DNA from 4 places in the Pantoea sp. LS15 genome. Region 1 is predicted to be linked to each of the others. Evidence: predicted binding sites of a transcription regulator. Region 1 holds the regulator's gene; each other region holds the start of a gene.

What was found. Region 1 encodes CRP, which controls carbon source genes, mostly activating them, when cyclic AMP is high. Its sites were predicted from a motif close to ATGTGANNNNNNTCACAT; they were not measured.
Region 2: a site for CRP is predicted at 1,257-1,274, ahead of yrbN (protein YrbN). Genes of this name have one in related genera too.
Region 3: a site for CRP is predicted at 1,834-1,851, ahead of msrB (peptide-methionine (R)-S-oxide reductase MsrB). Genes of this name have one in related genera too.
Region 4: a site for CRP is predicted at 1,695-1,712, ahead of HED65_RS05290 (CidA/LrgA family protein). Genes of this name have one in related genera too.

Annotation. Positions count from the first base shown of each region.
Region 1 is NZ_JAAVXA010000011.1:132,221-135,360, reverse strand. Features, by position in the region: gene HED65_RS16415 (phosphoribulokinase) at 1-340, shown strand, start outside; gene HED65_RS16410 (OsmC family protein) at 407-811, opposite strand; gene crp (cAMP-activated global transcriptional regulator CRP) at 1,123-1,755, shown strand; gene HED65_RS16400 (YccS/YhfK family putative transporter) at 1,813-3,140, shown strand, end outside.
Region 2 is NZ_JAAVXA010000007.1:126,320-129,459, forward strand. Features, by position in the region: gene HED65_RS12580 (DEAD/DEAH family ATP-dependent RNA helicase) at 1-1,177, opposite strand, end outside; gene yrbN (protein YrbN) at 1,170-1,250, opposite strand; gene nlpI (lipoprotein NlpI) at 1,358-2,242, opposite strand; gene pnp (polyribonucleotide nucleotidyltransferase) at 2,351-3,140, opposite strand, start outside.
Region 3 is NZ_JAAVXA010000004.1:36,496-39,635, forward strand. Features, by position in the region: gene chiD (chitinase ChiD) at 1-922, shown strand, start outside; gene HED65_RS07795 (YeaC family protein) at 983-1,261, opposite strand; gene msrB (peptide-methionine (R)-S-oxide reductase MsrB) at 1,303-1,716, opposite strand; gene gapA (glyceraldehyde-3-phosphate dehydrogenase) at 2,058-3,053, shown strand; gene HED65_RS07810 (D-hexose-6-phosphate mutarotase) at 3,129-3,140, shown strand, end outside.
Region 4 is NZ_JAAVXA010000002.1:393,292-396,431, reverse strand. Features, by position in the region: gene mdtQ (multidrug resistance outer membrane protein MdtQ) at 1-515, opposite strand, end outside; gene dusC (tRNA dihydrouridine(16) synthase DusC) at 661-1,593, opposite strand; gene HED65_RS05290 (CidA/LrgA family protein) at 1,761-2,156, shown strand; gene HED65_RS05285 (CidB/LrgB family autolysis modulator) at 2,153-2,848, shown strand; gene cdd (cytidine deaminase) at 2,978-3,140, shown strand, end outside.

The sequences.
Region 1 (3,140 bases):
AGCGGTGATGGACTCAGTGGTGCGCTCCATGGACGATTACATTAATTTCCTGACGCCGCAGTTCTCCCGTACCCATATTAACTTCCAGCGTGTACCGACAGTTGACACCTCTAACCCATTCGCGGCAAAAAGCATCCCGTCGCTGGATGAGAGTTTTGTGGTGATCCATTTCCGCAACCTCGAAGGCATTGATTACCCGTGGTTACTGGCGATGTTGCAGGGCTCGTTCATTTCCCACATGAATACCCTGGTGGTGCCGGGCGGGAAAATGGGGCTGGCGATGGAACTCATCATGACGCCGCTGGTGAAGCGGTTGATGGAAGGGAAGCAGATCGCGTGATCATATTCCCTCTCCCAACGGGAGAGGGTTAGGGTGAGGGCATCTACACGCACGATGCCCCACCAATCACGCCTCGATCACTTCATACGAATGGGTGATTTTTACCGCTTTCTCCAGCATTAACGCCACAGAGCAGTACTTCTCGGCAGACAGGTCCACCGCACGCGAAACTGCCGCGTCTTTCAGTTCCTTACCGGTGACCACAAAGTGCAGGTTAATATGGGTGAACAGGCGTGGCGCCTCTTCACGGCGTTCCGACGTGAGTTTAACTTCGCAATCCGTCACATCCTGACGACCTTTCTGCAGAATCGACACCACATCAATTGCGCTGCATCCACCAGCAGCCATCAATACCATCTCCATCGGGCTTGGCGCTTTATCGCCGGAGTTACCATCCATCAAAACCTGGTGTCCTGAAGCGGACTCGCCCAGGAATGTTAACCCTTCAACCCATTTCACGCGCGCTTGCATATTCATTAACTCCAACGTTGCATTTTTGGTGACAGATTACGTGTGCGTTACATTTCTCGCAATGGAAGGCGACCTGCATCATGCTGAAGCGAGACACCAGGAGACACGCGGCGAAAGCTATGCTAAAACACTCAGGATGCTACAGTAATACATTGACGTTACACATGTATGCAGAGGACATCAAACTTTACTGGCTGCGAAACGTTACGATAGCCGACTTCCCAGGGTATGGGTAAGAATTCGATTGCAACCCCAGAGTCCGGATGCATCTGATGACTCTGGTGACAGCTTATAACAGAGGATAACAGCGCATGGTGCTTGGCAAACCGCAAACAGACCCGACTCTCGAATGGTTCTTGTCTCATTGCCACATTCATAAGTACCCATCGAAGAGCACGCTGATTCACCAGGGTGAAAAAGCGGAAACGTTGTATTACATCGTAAAAGGCTCGGTGGCAGTGCTGATCAAAGATGAAGAAGGGAAAGAGATGATCCTTTCTTATCTGAACCAAGGCGATTTCATCGGTGAACTGGGCCTGTTTGAAGAAGGCCAGGAACGTAGCGCCTGGGTTCGCGCAAAGACAGCATGTGAAGTGGCTGAAATTTCTTACAAGAAATTCCGTCAGTTGATTCAGGTTAACCCTGATATCCTGATGCGTCTTTCTTCCCAGATGGCTCGCCGTCTGCAGGTAACATCCGAGAAAGTGGGTAACCTCGCCTTCCTGGACGTTACCGGCCGTATCGCACAGACTCTGCTGAACCTGGCAAAACAACCTGATGCGATGACCCACCCTGATGGCATGCAGATTAAAATTACCCGTCAGGAGATCGGCCAGATCGTCGGCTGCTCCCGTGAAACAGTGGGCCGTATTCTGAAAATGCTGGAAGATCAGAACCTGATCTCCGCCCATGGTAAAACCATCGTGGTCTACGGAACGCGTTAATTCCACTCAGACGGCGTGCCATCGCAAGGTGTCACGCCGTTTTTGTCTTTCTTCCCCATGTGGCGCAGGCTGATTTATCACCCGGAAGTTAACTACGCACTGCGACAAACGCTGGTGTTGTGTCTTCCTGTGGCCGTGGGCCTTATCCTTGGACATCTTCAGCAAGGTCTGCTGTTTTCTCTTGTGCCCGCCTGCTGCAACATTGCCGGCCTGGACACACCGCATAAGCGCTTTTTTAAACGTCTGATTATTGGCGGCTCGCTGTTTGCTGGCTGTAGCCTCGCCGTGCAGCTTTTACTGGCCCGCGATATTCCGCTGCCGTTGATCCTGACCGTGCTGGCGATGACGCTCGGCGTCACTGCCGAAATCAGCGCCCTTCATGCGCGCCTGCTTCCCGCCTCACTGATTGCGGCCATCTTCACGCTGAGCCTTGCGGGGAACATGCCGGTGTGGGAGCCGCTCCTGATCTACGCCCTGGGTACGCTGTGGTATGGGCTGTTTAACTGGTTCTGGTTCTGGCTGTGGCGGGAACAGCCCCTGCGTGAATCATTGAGCCTGCTCTATGTGCAGCTTGCTGATTACTGCGAGGCCAAATACACCCTGCTTACCCAGCACACCGATCCGGAAAAATCGTTGCCGCCGCTGCTGACACGCCAGCAAAAGGTGGTGGATCTGATCAGCCAGTGCTATCAGCAACTGCATATGCTCGCCGCCAACAAGAATCACGAATACAAACGGCTGCTGCGTATCTTCCAGGTGGGGCTGGATCTGCAAGAGCATATTTCCGTGAGCCTGCACCATCCTCAGGAAGTGCAAAAGCTGGTCGAGCGCAGTCATGCCGAAGCGGTGATCCGCTGGAATGCGCAAACCGTCTCCGCGCGTCTGAGAGTGCTGGCTGATGACATTTTATATCACCGCTATCCCACGCGTTTTAACATGGAAAAACAGCTCGGCGCGCTGGAGAAAATTGCCCGCCAGCATGAGGACAACCCGGTGGGTCAGTTTGCCGCCTGGCATTTCAGCCGTATCGCCCGTGTGTTGCGCACGCAACGTCCGCTTTATCCCCGCGATCTCATGGCCGATAAACAAAAACGTCTGCCGTTACTGCCGGCGCTCAGAAGCTATCTGTCTCTTAAATCGTCCGCTCTGCGCAACGCCGCACGGATTAGCGTCATGCTCAGTACCGCCAGCCTGATGGGCATGGCGCTGCATCTGCCAAAACCCTACTGGATCTTAATGACCGTGCTGTTTGTCACCCAGAACGGCTACGGCGCCACGCGCGTGCGTATACTGCACCGGGCGGGCGGAACGATGGCCGGGCTGATTATCGCAGGCGTCACGCTGCACTTTCACGTGCCGGAAGGCTATACCCTGGCGGGAATGCT
Region 2 (3,140 bases), on a different contig from region 1:
GCTGAACTTTCGCGGCGAATTTTTCCAGACGGCGTTTGCCCAGCAGTTCTGCGTTTGGCAGGTCAGCTTCTGGAATGGTCAGCTTCATGGTGCGTTCGATGTTACGCAGCAGACGGCGCTCGCGGTTCTCAACGAACAGCAGAGCACGACCCGCACGACCCGCACGACCGGTACGGCCGATACGGTGAACGTAAGACTCGGAGTCCATCGGGATGTCGTAGTTAACAACCAGGCTGATACGTTCAACGTCCAGACCACGTGCTGCCACGTCGGTTGCAATCAGGATATCCAGACGACCGTCTTTCAAACGCTCCAGAGTCTGCTCACGTAGGGCCTGGTTCATGTCGCCGTTCAGCGCTGCGCTGTTGTAGCCGCTACGCTCAAGCGCTTCAGCCACTTCCAGGGTCGCGTTTTTGGTACGAACGAAGATAATCGCCGCATCAAAATCTTCCGCTTCCAGGAAACGTACCAGCGCTTCGTTTTTGCGCATGCCGTATACAGACCAGTAGCTCTGGCTGATGTCCGGGCGAGTGGTAACGCTGGACTGAATACGCACTTCCTGCGGCTCTTTCATGAAGCGGCGGGTAATGCGACGAATCGCTTCTGGCATGGTTGCAGAGAACAGCGCGGTCTGATGACCGTCCGGGATCTGCGCCATGATAGTTTCTACGTCTTCGATGAAGCCCATACGCAGCATTTCATCTGCTTCATCCAGTACCAGGCCGCTCAGTTTAGAGAGGTCCAGAGTACCGCGCTTCAGGTGATCCAGCAGACGGCCAGGCGTACCGACAACAATCTGTGGGCCCTGGCGCAGGGCGCGTAACTGCACGTCATAACGCTGGCCGCCGTACAGGGCTACCACGTTTACGCCGCGCATATGTTTAGAGAATTCCGTCATTGCTTCAGCAACCTGAACAGCCAGTTCACGGGTTGGAGCCAGGACGAGGATCTGCGGTGCACGCAGGTCCGGATCAATATTGTTCAGCAGCGGCAGCGAGAACGCCGCAGTTTTACCGCTACCAGTCTGGGCCATGCCCAGCACGTCACGACCAGAGAGCAGATGTGGGATACATTCTGCCTGGATCGGAGATGGTTTTTCGTAACCCAGATCGTTAAGGGCTTCAAGGATAGGAGCCTTCAGGCCCAGATCTGCAAAAGTGGTTTCGAATTCAGCCATGTAGTACGAGTGCCTCAATGTCAATGGCGGCCAGTCTACTTAGCTCATCGTGAAAATGATCTGCAATTTTCATTGAAAAGTGTGAACCGGCTCAAATTAGATGTATTGACGAACAACAACGCCCTCACCAGTTAAGATGATGGCAATCAAAAGATTACGGGCTGATGTTTATGTCGTCAGCTATTGCTGGTCCGATTCTGCCAGGTCGTCTTGCTCCTGGCCCAAGAGCGATAATTCCAACAATGCATAACGGTGCTCAACGAAGTTGTGTACGTTGTTAGCAACCGCTAATTTGAACAGTGCCGTAGCGCTGTCCTTATCCCCCAGACTTAGGTAGTACTTACCTAAATAGAAGTTGGTTTCACTGAGATGCTCAGCGAGCGAGGTGTTATCCGTTGCGTCCGCCTTGAGGCGTTCCATCAGCGTTGCTTCGCTAATGTTGCCCAGGTAGAACTCGACAATGTTCCATCCCCACTGTTCCTTGTCCGATTTATCGAAGCGCTGTTTCAGTGCCTCTTTTGCCTGCTTCTCATCGAGCTTCCGCTCAACGATGTAAAGCCACAGGCTACGGAAAGGATCATTAGGATCGTCTTGATAAAACGCCAGCAGATCATCTTGCGCTAACTTATCACGACCGCCGTAATACAATGCGATACCGCGATTCAAGTGCGCGTAGTTGTAAGTTGGATCAAGCTCAAGTACAGAATCAAACGCTTCATAGGCAGCATCAAAATTGCCTGCCTGCGTTAAATAAATGCCTAAGTAATTGAATACTTCAGGCATATCAGGTCGGATTGCCAGCGCTTGTGAAAAATCATTTCGCGCCAATGCCCTCAGACCGAGACTATCATACAACACTCCGCGCTCATATAAAAGCTGTGCGCGTTCGTCATCGGTTAAAGCCCGACTGGCAAGAATTTGTTCCATGCGTGCCAGAATCACTTCCTGCTGCAAAGTCGGTTGCAATGGCACTGCGAGGACTTCGCTCTTACGCCAGGCAGAGTTGCTGCATCCTGCCAGCGTTAGAGCTGTCGCAACGAAACACCAGCGCAAAAAAGGCTTCATTTCCCACTCCCGAAGACAACTATTGGATGAACGTCCTGTCCCCCGGCGGCTTAACAAGGCGTCCTGCCTGATAATAGGCCCTCCGCAAAGCGGAGGGCAAATGGCAACTTACTCGCCTTGCTGTTCTGCTGCCTGTGCTTCAGGCGCAGCAGCTGGCTGAGACTGCTCGGTTGCTTCTTTAATGCTCAGACGGATACGGCCCTGGCGGTCAACTTCCAGAACTTTAACCGGTACTTCCTGGCCCATCTGCAGGTAATCGGTCACTTTCTCAACGCGCTTGTCAGCGATCTGAGAGATGTGAACCAGACCTTCTTTACCGCCACCGATGGCAACGAACGCGCCAAAGTCAACGATACGGGTCACTTTACCTGCATAGACGCGGCCCACTTCGATTTCTGCAGTGATTTCTTCGATACGACGGATAGCGAATTTCGCTTTCTCGCCATCGGTTGCAGCAATCTTCACTGTACCGTCATCTTCGATTTCGATGGTGGTGCCAGTTTCTTCGGTCAGAGCACGGATAACAGAACCGCCCTTACCGATAACATCTTTGATCTTGTCTGGATTGATCTTGATGGTGTGAATACGCGGAGCGAACTGAGAAATATCGCCACGCGGTGCGTTAATCGCTTGTTCCATCACGCCCAGGATGTGCAGACGCGCACCTTTAGCCTGGTTCAGAGCAACCTGCATGATCTCTTTGGTGATACCTTCAATTTTGATATCCATCTGCAGTGCAGAGATACCGTCGCGGGAACCCGCTACTTTGAAGTCCATATCGCCCAGGTGATCTTCGTCGCCCAGAATGTCAGACAGAACAACAAAGTTGTCGCCTTCTTTCACCAGACCCATTGCGATACCCGCAACAGCGGCTTTGATTGGCACGCCAGCATCCATC
Region 3 (3,140 bases), on a different contig from region 1:
CGGCTGGGGGGCGCGTGGTTTTTCGGGAGCAGCTGCAACCAAAGAGAGTCGCACTGTGTTCATCCGCTCCGCACAGGAGATTGTCGAAAAATACGCTCTGGACGGGATCGATCTCGACTGGGAGTATCCGGTCAACGGCGCATGGGGACTGGTTGCCAGCACGCCTGCTGACCGTGATAATTTCACCGCCCTGCTGAAAGAGATGCGCGACGCCTTCGGGCACAAAAAACTGGTTACCATTGCCGTAGGCGCCAATGCGGAAAGTCCGAAAAGCTGGGTGGATGTCAAAGCCATCGCTCCCCTGCTCGACTACATCAACCTGATGACCTATGACATGGCGTACGGTACACAGTACTTCAACGCCAATCTGTATGATTCCAGCGCCTGGCCGACGGTGGCTGCCGCAGACAAATACAGCGTCGATTTTGTGGTGAACAACTATCTTGCCGCCGGGTTAAAGCCACAGCAAATGAACCTTGGGATCGGCTTCTATGGCCGCGTGCCGAAACGCTCTGTTGAACCGGGTATTGACTGGAGCAAACCGGACGCGCAAAAAAATCCTGTCACCCAGCCGTACTTTGGGGCTCAGGAGATCGGGTTATTTAAGTCACTCGGCTACGACCTGAGCAAAGATACCTACGTGAAGTACAACGATATCGTGAAGAAGCTGTTGAACGATCCGCAGAAGCGTTTTACCGAGCACTGGGACGACCAGGCGAAAGTGCCGTGGCTCTCGGTGAAGGGCACAGATGGCAAGGCGCTGTTTGCGATTTCGTATGAGAACCCGCGTTCCGTTGCGATCAAAGCGGACTACATCAAAGAGAAAGGTCTCGCCGGGGCGATGTTCTGGGAGTACGGGGCTGACGACGAAAACCTGCTAGCGAAACAGCTGGCGGAGTCGCTCGGTATCCCACATAAGTAGTGAAGCAATCAAGCCCTCTCCCCGTGGGAGAGGGTTGGGTGAAGGCATCAGCCCGCACCGTTATTGCATTTTCATTGTCGCAATCGGCTTCGGCGTGATCCCAAAGTCTTCTTTCAATTCGCGCTTACTCTTCATCACCATCTGACCCTGGGTGTCGATAGTCATGTGTTGCGCATCCGTGTTATTGCGCGCCTGCCACAACATCACCAGTTGCAAACTGTTCTCTTTTTGATCCGGGGTAAGTGCGACGCCATCAGGCCATTTTCCCAGTTCTACGGCGGTAACCAGACGCTGATAAATCTCCGGCGTCATACCGTTAATCATGTCATCAATATTCACGATCTCTCCTTTTCAAAGGAATAATTTGCTGAATCGTTTTTTCAACCTTTGATCTGGTCGCCATTTTCGTCATCGGTGAAGCTCATTGAGGCCGAGTTCACACAGAAACGTTCACCTGTTGGCTGAGGGCCATCCGGGAAGACATGACCAAGGTGCGCGTCGCATTTTCCACAACGAATTTCGGTGCGCACCATGCCGTGTGAGGAATCGGTCAGGTAGCGGATTGCATCATCGCTTACCGGCTCGTAAAAACTCGGCCAGCCGCAGCCGGAATCAAATTTCGTTTGGGAATTAAACAGTGGGGCATCGCAGACCAGACAATGGTAGATCCCGTCTCGCTTATTGTGCAGTAAACGTCCGGTGAATGGCGGTTCTGTTCCGTGATTCTGGGTCACGTAAAACTGCATTTCTGTGAGGTTTTTTTTCAAATCGTCAGGGTTACGTTGGTTCGACATATGCTTACATCTCGCTGTAGAAACAGACATCTTTTAACCCGGATTCTAACAAAACATTAACACCCTTGCGTGCACTTTTGTTCTAAACTTATGTGTCGCGAAAAAGCGGTCAGGCAATTGTGATCTTGTTCACATTTTTATCCTGTGAGGACTTTAAAATCCCGGGCGCAGCCCCCATTTGGTTGCAAGCTCAAAGGGAAAGTGAGGCGAGTCAGTCGCACAAACGTTAGTCACAGGATTGATTTGTCGCAATGATTGACACGATTCCGCTTGACGCTGCGTAAGGTTTTTGTAATTTTACAGGCAACCTTTTATTCACTAACAAATAGCTGGTGGAATATATGACTATCAAAGTAGGTATCAACGGTTTTGGCCGTATCGGCCGTATTGTTTTCCGTGCTGCTCAGAAACGTTCTGACATCGAAATCGTTGGTATCAACGATCTCCTGGACGCTGAATACATGGCGTACATGCTGAAGTACGACTCAACTCACGGTCGTTTCGACGGCACCGTTGAAGTGAAAGACGGCCACCTGGTTGTTAACGGCAAAACCATCCGCGTTACTGCTGAGAAAGACCCAGCTAACCTGAAATGGAACGAAATCGGTGTTGACGTTGTAGCTGAAGCTACCGGTATCTTCCTGACCGACGAAACCGCGCGTAAACACATCACCGCTGGTGCGAAAAAAGTTGTTCTGACTGGTCCATCCAAAGACAACACCCCAATGTTCGTACGTGGTGCTAACTTCGAAAAATATGCTGGCCAGGACATCGTTTCCAACGCATCCTGCACCACCAACTGCCTGGCTCCACTGGCTAAAGTTATCAACGACAACTTCGGTATCGTTGAAGGCCTGATGACCACCGTTCACGCAACTACCGCTACTCAAAAAACCGTTGATGGCCCGTCTCACAAAGATTGGCGCGGCGGCCGTGGCGCGGCTCAGAACATCATCCCATCTTCTACCGGTGCTGCTAAAGCTGTAGGCGTTGTACTGCCAGAGCTGAACGGTAAACTGACTGGTATGGCGTTCCGCGTTCCAACTCCTAACGTTTCCGTAGTTGACCTGACCGTTCGTCTGGAAAAAGCTGCTTCTTATGAAGAAATTAAGAAAGCAATCAAAGCTGCTTCCGAAGGCGCAATGAAAGGCGTTCTGGGCTACACCGAAGACGACGTTGTATCTACCGATTTCAACGGCGAAGTGTGCACTTCTGTGTTCGATGCTAAAGCTGGTATCGCACTGAACGACAACTTCGTTAAACTGGTATCCTGGTACGACAACGAAACCGGCTACTCTAACAAAGTACTGGACCTGATCGCTCACATCTCCAAATAAGTTGAGATGAGTGCTTGATCCAAAAAGGCGACTTCGGTCGCCTTTTTTATTGCTTTAAAGACAGAGGATTGCGTAATGATTAATAAA
Region 4 (3,140 bases), on a different contig from region 1:
AGCTCCGCTTTTTGCGCATTCACTCGGCCTATACGGGCTTCAACCTGCGCGCGATTTTTCCCCCACAGATCGAGATCCCAGCCCGCGGTCAACCCAAAGGTGCCGTTGGTGTACCACGGCCCGGTAGTACCTGCCGCCGGGTCGGTAATCGCAAAGGGTCCCATGAGCCCTTCAGCAGACATTTTCTGGCGTTCTGCATCAGCTGAAAAATCAATTTGCGGACCGTCTGCAGCCATTGTGGCTTTTGCCTGAGCTTCGGCAAGCGTAATACGCTGGCGGGCGATTTGCATATCCGGGGCGTCATTCAGCGCTTTGGCAATCAGCGAATTAAGCTCAGGATCGTTATAGTCTTTCCACCACTCATTTTTCGGCCATGCTGAAGGATGGAGTGTTGTATTAACCGATGCTGTCACTGCTTGCGTTTTCAGGGGAGATACTGTGGTATGTTCCGGCGCACAGGCCATCAGAATAAAAGCAAGGGGGAAACTCAGAGATAAAATAAGAGAACGTTTCATTACGCCACACATTCAAAAAATAAAGGCGAAACTTACGCTTAATGCTGTTTATTTTTTTAGGAATGCGTGGCAATGGGAAAATTGTTATACATTTACATAATCGGAAAAATATTCAGAAAATGAATTAATTAAATATTCATATTTATTATTTTGATTGAATAACCCGCGCGATATCGCCAGACGTTTGTAGTGTGCGGATCTCCTGAAACAGCCCCAACGCCTCGCTATATTCTTTGCGCAAATAGCTCAGCCACTGTTTAATTCGCGCGACATGATATAGCCCGGTGTCACCCTGTTTTTCCAGACGACTGTATTTTTGCAGCAGCATGATGACGTCTGCCCACGGCATTCGCGGTTCGTTATATTTTACCACCCGGCTGAGGTTAGGTACGTTAAGCGCCCCGCGGCCAATCATCACCGCATTGCAGCCCGTCTCTTTCAGACACGCCTGCGCGCTCTCGTAATCCCAGATTTCGCCGTTGGCGATAACCGGAATAGTCAGCCTTTTGCGGATCTCACCAATGGCCTGCCAGTTGATACGATCGGCTTTGTAGCCATCTTCTTTCGTGCGGCCATGCACCACCAGCTCCGTGGCACCGGCCTGCTGTACAGCATCGGCAATTTCAAACTGCCGGGCGTCGCTGTCCCAGCCCAGACGCACCTTTACCGTCACCGGTAAATGCCCAGGCACAGCTTCACGCATCGCCTTCGCACCACGGTAAATGAGTTCTGGATCTTTCAGCAGTGTCGCCCCACCGCCGCTGCCGTTCACCAGCTTCGACGGACAGCCGCAGTTGAGATCCACCCCGTAAGACCCGAGCTCGACCGCGCGGGCAGCGTTTTCCGCCAGCCATTCAGGATACTGACCGAGCAACTGAATACGTACCAGCGTACCGGAGGAGGTACGGCTCTGGTTGTACAGCTCGGGGCAAAGTCGGTAGAAGGATTTTACTGGCAACAACATATCGACCACGCGCAGAAACTCCGTCACGCAGAGATCGTAGTCGTTCACCTCGGTCAGAAGCTCGCGCACGAGAGAGTCGAGCACGCCTTCCATTGGGGCCAGTAAAACACGCATATCAGTACCTGTGAAAAAAGACGCGCTATAGTATCTGCTCTGTATGTATGTGGAAAGCCCGACGTTCCATTCTGGAATGTCTGGTATGCTCAAAATTCATGATGTGATCCATGGCACATTTTCAGGTTTAATTGTATGATGAATGCGTTTCAGCAAGGACTCTCTCCATGAGCAAATCATTGAACATTATCTGGCAATATCTGCGTGCATTCGTCCTGATTTATGCCTGCCTGTATGCCGGGATTTTCATCGCGTCGCTACTGCCCATCACGATCCCCGGTAGCATTATCGGTATGCTAATCCTGTTTGTTTTACTGGCGTTGCAAATTCTACCCGCAAAGTGGGTCAACCCTGGCTGCTTCGTCCTTATTCGCTATATGGCGCTGCTATTCGTGCCTATCGGCGTCGGGGTCATGCAGTATTTTGATTTGCTTAAAGCCCAGTTCGGCCCGATCGTTGTCTCCTGTGCGGTCAGTACGCTGGTGGTTTTCCTGGTCGTGAGCTGGAGCTCTCATCTGGTGCATGGTGAACGTAAAGTTGTCGGGGAGAAAACAAAAAAATGATAGCCAATATCTGGTGGTCGCTACCGTTAACCCTGGTGGTGTTTTTCGCCGCACGCAAACTTGCCGCACGTTTCAAAATGCCGCTGCTGAATCCACTGCTGGTGGCCATGGTGGTGATTATTCCATTCCTGCTGCTCACCGGCATTCCCTACGAACGCTACTTTGCCGGCAGTAAAATTTTGAATGATTTGCTACAGCCCGCCGTTGTGGCACTCGCCTTTCCTTTATATGAGCAACTTCACCAGATCCGCGCTCGCTGGAAGTCCATCATAACGATCTGCTTTGTGGGCAGTCTGGTGGCAATGATTACCGGGACGTCGGTAGCACTGTTGATGGGAGCGTCCCCACAAATCGCGGCCTCCATCCTGCCAAAATCTGTCACCACGCCAATTGCGATGGCGGTGGGCGGTAGCCTTGGAGGGATCCCAGCCATCAGCGCCATGTGTGTGATTTTCGTTGGTATTTTGGGTGCTGTGTTTGGCCACACCCTGCTGAACGCGATGCGTATTCATACGAAAGCTGCACGTGGGCTGTCGATGGGCACCGCCTCGCACGCACTGGGGACAGCCCGCTGTGCAGAACTGGATTATCAGGAAGGGGCGTTTAGCTCACTGGCGCTGGTCATCTGCGGGATCATCACCTCCCTGCTGGCCCCGTTCATTTTCCCGCTGATTCTGGCGGTAATGGGCTAAAATTTGCGATGCGTCGCGCAAATTTCATTTTGATTTCATAAGTTGCATACATATTGAGAACTGGATCACATATAAAGCCCCATCTGCTCCGTAAACTACCGATCCATTAACCTTTATGAGGCAAACGCAATGCATCCACGTTTTCAAGCTGCTTTCGCCCAGCTTGCCGAGAATTTGCAAACCGCTCTGACCCCGATTCTGGCGGATGAGCATTTCCCCGCCCTGCTGACGGCGGAGCAGGTCACGATGCTGAAACAAGCAACGGGACTGGACGAAGACGCGCTGGCTTTTG